DNA from 3 places in the Chromobacterium rhizoryzae genome. Region 1 is predicted to be linked to each of the others. Evidence: predicted binding sites of a transcription regulator. Region 1 holds the regulator's gene; each other region holds the start of a gene.
The links. Region 1 encodes sigma-54, which starts transcription at its own class of promoters, with help from an activator protein. Its sites were predicted from a motif close to CTGGCACGCTTCATGCTT; they were not measured.
Positions count from the first base shown of each region.

Region 1 (2,264 bases):
GCCGGCGACGGTCAAACCCGCCAGCGGAGCCGCCAAATGACGCAAAGCGTGCTCAAGGTGGAGCGCCTGCGCAAGCGCTTCAAGAAACGCACCGTGGTCAAGGACGTGGCGCTGGAAATCGCCAGCGGCGAAGTGGTGGGCCTGCTCGGCCCCAACGGCGCCGGCAAGACCACCAGCTTCTACATGATCGTCGGCCTGATCGGCGCCGACGACGGCGAGATTCGCCTGGACGATCAGGTGATCACCCACTACCCCATCCACCAGCGCGCGCGCCTGGGCCTCGGCTATCTGCCGCAGGAAGCTTCCATCTTCCGCCGCATGACGGTGGAGGAGAACATCGCCGCCATCCTGGAAGTGTCCGGCCTCAAAGGCAAGGAACTGGACAAGGAACTGGACCTGCTGCTGGACGACCTCAATATCGGCCACCTGCGCGACAGCAGCGCGCTGTCGCTGTCCGGCGGCGAACGCCGCCGCGTGGAGATCGCCCGCGTGCTGGCCACCCGGCCGCGCTTCATCCTGCTGGACGAACCCTTCGCCGGCGTCGATCCGATCGCGGTGATCGACATCCAGAAAATCATCTCCTTCCTGAAGGAACGCGGCATCGGCGTGCTGATCACCGACCACAATGTGCGCGAAACCCTGCGCATCTGCGACCGCGCCTACATCATCAGCGAAGGCTCGGTGCTCGCCTCCGGCGAGCCGGAAGAACTGGTCAACAACGAGAAGGTGCGCGAAGTTTACCTTGGCGAACACTTCCACCTGTAAGCGATGAAACAGACACTTCAGCTCAAGGTATCGCAGCAGCTGACCCTGACGCCGCAGCTGCAGCAATCGATCAAGCTGCTGCAGATGTCCACCCTCGACCTGCAGACCGAAGTCGAGCGCTTCTTGCTGGACAATCCCTTGCTGGAGCGCGGCGACGAAGCGCCGCAGGGCGAAGCGCCGGACGCCGCCGCCCAGGAACCGGAGGCCCCGGCGGAAAGCCGCGACGACGCCTCCGGCGACGACGGCGAACGCGGCGCGGAGACCGGCGAACTGAGCGACTGGGGCAGCGGCGGACGCCGCGGCGACGGCGACGACGAGCTGGACCCGATGCTGAACGTGCCCTGTCCTATCAGCCTGCGCGAGCACCTGCTGGCGCAGTTGGGTGAAGTGGCGCTGCCTACGCGCGATCAGGCCATCGTCCAGCTGCTGATTGAAGAGCTGGACGACGACGGCTATCTGGGCCAGACGCTGGAAGACATCGCCAGCCACCTGCCGCTGGAACTGGAAATCGAGGCCGACGAGCTGATGATAGGCCTGCGCCTGCTGCAGCAGTTCGACCCGCCCGGCGTCGGCGCGCGCTCCTTGCCGGAAGCGCTGGCGCTGCAATTGCAGCGGCTGGACCCGGACGAGCCGCAGCGCGGCCTGGCGCTGGCCATCGTCCGCGACCACCTGGCCTTGCTGGGCAACCGCGACTACACCCGGCTGAAAAAACAGCTGGGCGTGGACGACGCCGCACTGCGCGCCGCCCAGGCGCTGATCGCCCGCCTCAACCCCCGCCCCACCGCCGGTTTCGGCGCCAGCGACACCCAGTACGTGATCCCCGACGTCTCGGTCAGAAAACGCAAGGGACGCTGGGTGGCCTCCCTCAACGGCGGCGCCGTGCCTCGCTTGCGCGTCAACCAGATGTACGCGCGACTGCTGGCGGAAAACCGCGGCGGCAACGGCGAAATGTCCTCGCGGCTGCAGGAGGCCAAATGGCTGGTGAAGAACATCCAGCAGCGATTTGACACTATCCTGAAAGTGGCGGAAGCTATCGTTGAACGGCAGCAATCGTTCTTTGAACACGGCGAAGTGGCCATGCGCCCGCTGATTCTGCGCGACATCGCGGACGAGCTGGGCCTGCATGAATCCACGGTGTCCCGGGTCACCACCCAGAAATACCTGCTCTGCCCGCGCGGCCTGTTCGAGCTCAAGTATTTCTTCGGCAGCGCGCTGGAAACCGACAGCGGCGGCGAGTGCTCCGCCACCGCGATCAAGGCCCACATCCGCAGCCTGATCGACGCCGAATCGCCGAGCAAACCGCTGTCCGACAGCGCCCTGGTCGAAGCGCTGGCCAAACAGGGAATACAAGTTGCCAGACGCACGATAGCCAAGTATCGTGAAGCCATGCAGATACCGCCGGTCAACCAGCGCAAGACGCTGTGACCCAGGCGGCGGAATACAGCGATCCGGCCGACCCGACCGGACTGTCAACACCAGAAGGAGCTAGGGTATGAACC
Region 1 covers NZ_CP066126.1:1,134,966-1,137,229, reverse strand. The annotation lists gene lptA (lipopolysaccharide transport periplasmic protein LptA) at 1-40, shown strand, start outside; gene lptB (LPS export ABC transporter ATP-binding protein) at 37-765, shown strand; gene JC616_RS05160 (RNA polymerase factor sigma-54) at 769-2,190, shown strand; gene hpf (ribosome hibernation-promoting factor, HPF/YfiA family) at 2,258-2,264, shown strand, end outside.

Region 2 (2,264 bases), 930 kb from region 1:
GTCGGTCTCGCTGGTGATCATCAGGATGGGCGTTCGCCCCTGAGCGCTGTTCTGACGGATGTGGCGCGCCAGCTCGCAGCCGTCCATGCCGGGCATGTGGTAGTCGACGATGATCAGCTGGAAGCTTTCGTTTTCCAGCAAGGGCAGCGCGTCGGCGCCGCTGGCGGCTTCGGTGAAGTGTTCGAAGCCCAGGCGCTCCAGCACGGCGCGCACATGGCGGCGCGAGGTCTGGCTGTCGTCGACGATCAACACCTGGACGTTGGCCAGATCCGTGTCCACCTCCATGGCCAGGCTCTCGGTATTGATGAAGTCCAGCGCGTTGGCCAGCACCTCGTCCAGTTGGCCGCTGGTGAAGGGCTTGGGCAGAATGCCCAGGCTGCCGGCCTGGCGGATGGGCTCCAGCCGTTCCGGATTGGTTTCGCTTGAGACCAGAATGAAGGGCATGCCGCTGAGATCGGCGCTTTCGCGCATCTGCTGCAGCAACTGCTGGCCGGTCATGTCGGGCAGATAGTAGGCGCTGATCACCAAGTCGGGGCGCGACTCGCGCGCGCGGTTGAGCAGCGCTTCGCCGTTGGGATGGATCTCCACTTTGGAGATGCCCATCTCGCCCAGCGCCTTGCTGATGATCTGCGCTTGCACATGCGATGGTTCCGCCAGCGAGATGATTAAATGTTGTACTTCCAGCATGCCTCTTCCCCCGCCTGTCTTCTCTATTTTCTCAAAGCCGCCCGCCATCGCCGGCCAATGTCTGAGTGTCGGCGATTCCGGACGCGTCTTCAATGGTTCTTATGTTGGTTTGGCACGAATTGCGCGGTGCGGCAAGCAAAATCTGTCGCTTGGGCCGGAGGCGGCAAATCTTGCCGCTCATTGTTGCCGTTTGGGCAGTTGCGGCCGAGGGTTTGACGGATTGCCTAGAAAAATCAATGCGCTGGCGTGTCTGTATGGCTTGGCACGCTTCCTGCTTTAAGGTCGCCTCAAGGAGGCTGACATGCTAGACAAAATCGCCAAACATTTCGACTTTCAGCAGCGAGCGCTGAATTTGCGGGCCTATCGCACCGAGGTGCTGGCCAGCAATATCGCCAACGACGAAACCCCCAACTACAAAGCGGTGGATTTCGACTTCGGCAAGGCCTTGCAGGCGCAGACCGATGCGCAGGGTCGTTTGGCGATGAATCTGACCGATGCCCGCCACCTAGCCGGGGCCGGCGGCGCGGGCAACGGCGCCGCGCTGCAATACCGCGCGGCGGTGCAGCCCAGCGTGGACGGCAACACCGTGGACATGGATGTGGAGCGGGCGGCTTTCGCCGACAACGCGGTCCGCTTCCAGTCGACGCTGACTTTTCTGAACAAGCGGATCAGCGGCCTGAGTTCGGCGATCCAGGGCCAGGGAGGCAATAGCTGATGTCTTTGTCCAATGTGTTTTCCATTTCCGGTTCGGCGATGTCGGCGCAATCGATGCGCCTCAGCCTGGTGGCCAGCAATATCGCCAACGCGGAAAGCTCGACCAGCTCCACCGGCGAGCCCTACAAAGGGCGTCACGCGGTGTTCACCGCGATTCCGGTGACGGCGGCGCAGCCGCAGGTGGCCGGCGTGCGCGTGACCGCGGTGGTCGAAGACCAGACTCCGCCGCGGCTCAAGTACGATCCGGGCAATCCGCTGGCCGACCAGCGCGGCTATGTGACGATGCCGAACGTGAATCCGGTGGAGGAGATGGCCGACATGATCGCCGCCTCCCGCGCCTATCAGAACAATGTCGAAATCATGAATACCGCCAAGACGCTGCAGCAAAAAGTGCTGCAGCTTGGCCAGTGAGGAGTTAGGCGATGGCTAGCGCAAATCCTTATGACGTGTTGAACAGTCAGACTCAGACCAATCCGAACAGCAGCGTCAACGGCAGCAAGAGCAATTCCGGCGTGGTGGGCTCCAGCGCCAGCGACATTCAGAACACCTTTCTGAAGCTGTTCGTGGCCCAGATGCGTTCCCAGGACCCGATGAATCCGATGGACAACAGCCAGATGACGGCCCAGATGGCGCAGATCAGCCAGGTGGGCGGCATTCAGCAGCTGAACCAGTCCATGCAGGCCTTGATCGGCGCGCAGGCGGCCTCCCAGTCGCTGATGGCGTCCAGCATGATAGGCAAAAAAGTGCTGGTGGCCGGCAGCAGCCTGCCCAAGCCGCCGGATGGCGGCACCACCCCGGCCGGCGTCTTGCTGAACGGGCCGGCGCAAACGGTGAAAGTCAACGTCAAGGACGCCAACGGCAAT
Region 2 covers NZ_CP066126.1:2,061,263-2,063,526, forward strand. The annotation lists gene JC616_RS09440 (response regulator) at 1-687, opposite strand, end outside; gene flgB (flagellar basal body rod protein FlgB) at 989-1,402, shown strand; gene flgC (flagellar basal body rod protein FlgC) at 1,402-1,812, shown strand; gene JC616_RS09455 (flagellar hook assembly protein FlgD) at 1,824-2,264, shown strand, end outside.
Region 2: a site for sigma-54 is predicted at 947-964, ahead of flgB (flagellar basal body rod protein FlgB). Genes of this name have one in related genera too.

Region 3 (2,264 bases), 2.1 Mb from region 1:
AGAATGCCGATGGCGATGGGCAGATCGAAACGGCCGGAGTCCTTGGGCAGATCGGCCGGAGCCAGGTTGACGGTGATGCGCCGGGCCGGAAACTCAAAACCCGAGGTTAAAATCGCCGCGCGCACACGCTCCCGGCTTTCCTTCACCTCAAGGTCAGGCAGGCCGACAATGGTGAATGCGGGCAAACCGTTGGCCAGATGCACTTCCACCGCGACCTCGGGCGCTTCCAACCCTGCCAGCGCCCGGCTTGCCACCACGGCCAGCGTCATATCGCTAGGAGTGGCCGAGTTCTGATTGCGCTTCTACCGCGGCCTGCGTTTCCTCCGGGAATACCTGCGCCTCCAGGCGCCCCAGCTTCAGCTCCAGCTGCGCCAGCTTCTCCCGGGTGCGCACCAGCACCTCCTGCTGCACGTCGAACTCCTCGCGCGTCACCAGATCCATCTTGCTAAAGGTGGAGGCCATCATCGCTTTGACGTTTTTCTCGATGTCCTTGGCCGGGCTGGCGGCGATGGTTTCGCTGATCTTGTTGCCGATTTCCTCAAACAGCTTTTGGCTCAACATGACGCGGCTCCTTATGAGTAAGTGATAACAGTGCAGAGTGTAGCAAAAAGCCAAGTCCGCCACCCGCCGGCGCGCACCCGGCCTAGAGCGATCCGGCCAGGCCCCTCCCCTGACGCCACAGTGCTTGCGGCACCAAATCAGTGCGGCCCGCCACGACCCCATGCACCGGGAAAGTGCCAAAACGGCCAGTACAGGCCTTTTTTGCGTTGCAACATGATCTTAGGGTTTTCTTTTGCGCCAATCAGGCCTGGCACGATTCATGCGTATCGACGCTACAGCAGCGCTCATCTCAAGCCACCGGATCATCAGACCCTAAGGAGCAGTCATGAAACTCGTTTCCGCCATCATCAAGCCCTTCAAGCTGGATGAAGTCCGCGAAGCCTTGTCCGCCATCGGCGTGCAAGGGGTCACGGTTACCGAAGTCAAAGGCTTCGGCCGTCAAAAAGGACACACCGAACTCTATCGCGGCGCCGAATACGTGGTGGACTTCCTGCCCAAGGTCAAGCTGGAGATCGCCATAGACGACGCTTTGCTGGATCAGGTGGTGGAAGCCATCGAAAAGTCCGCCCGCACCGGCAAGATCGGCGACGGCAAGATCTTCGTCTACGACTTGGAACAAGTGGTGCGTATCCGCACCGGCGAAACCGACGCCGACGCGGTCTGAACCGCGATAGAGACACAGGGGAAACGACAATGAAAAAACTGCTCGCAACCATTCAGCTCGCCGGCTTGAGCCTGGCGGCTCCGCTGGCCTTGGCCGCCGCACCGGCGGGTCCGGCGATTGCCGACGCCAAGAGCATCAGCGCCGGCGACACCGCCTGGATGCTGATCTCCACCGCCCTGGTGCTGTTCATGACCATTCCCGGCCTGGCGCTGTTCTATGGCGGCATGGTGCGCAAAAAGAACGTGCTGGCGACGCTGATGCAAAGCTTCGCCATCACCGCGCTGATCACGGTGCTATGGGCGGTCATCGGCTACAGCCTGGCCTTCACCGTCGGCAGCCCCTATCTGGGCGATTTGAGCCGCGTGATGCTGGACGGCATGGTTTACCTCAAAGAGGCCGGCAAACTGGCCGTGCACCCGCTGGCCGGCACCATTCCTGAATCAGTGTTCATGACCTTCCAGATGACCTTCGCCATCATCACTCCGGCGCTGATCACCGGGGCCTTCGCCGAGCGGATGAAGTTTTCCGCCATGCTGGTCTTCATGGCCTTGTGGTCCTTGCTGGTCTACGTGCCAGTGGCTCACTGGGTCTGGGCGCCGGGCGGCTGGATGGCGGACAAGGGCGTGCTGGACTTCGCCGGCGGCACCGTGGTGCACATCAACGCCGGTATCGCCGGCCTGGTGACCGCCTTGGTGCTGGGCAAGCGCGTCGGCTTCGGCAAGGAGGCGATGCCGCCGCATAACCTGGTGCTGACCCTGGTGGGCGCGTCCATGTTGTGGGTGGGCTGGTTCGGCTTCAACGCCGGCTCCGCCGCCGCGGCGGACGGCCGCGCCGGCATGGCGATGGTCACCACTCAGCTCGCCACCGCCGCCGCCGCGCTGGCCTGGATGTTCGCCGAATGGCTCACCAAGAAAAAGCCTTCGGTGCTGGGCATTGCCTCGGGCGCGGTCGCCGGCTTGGTCGCCATCACGCCCGCCGCCGGCTTCGTGGACGTCAAGGGCGCGCTGATCATCGGCCTGGCGGCCGGCGTGGTGTGCTT
Region 3 covers NZ_CP066126.1:4,370,488-4,372,751, forward strand. The annotation lists gene JC616_RS19865 (YifB family Mg chelatase-like AAA ATPase) at 1-269, opposite strand, end outside; gene JC616_RS19870 (accessory factor UbiK family protein) at 274-561, opposite strand; gene glnK (P-II family nitrogen regulator) at 887-1,225, shown strand; gene JC616_RS19880 (ammonium transporter) at 1,255-2,264, shown strand, end outside.
Region 3: a site for sigma-54 is predicted at 809-826, ahead of glnK (P-II family nitrogen regulator). Genes of this name have one in related genera too.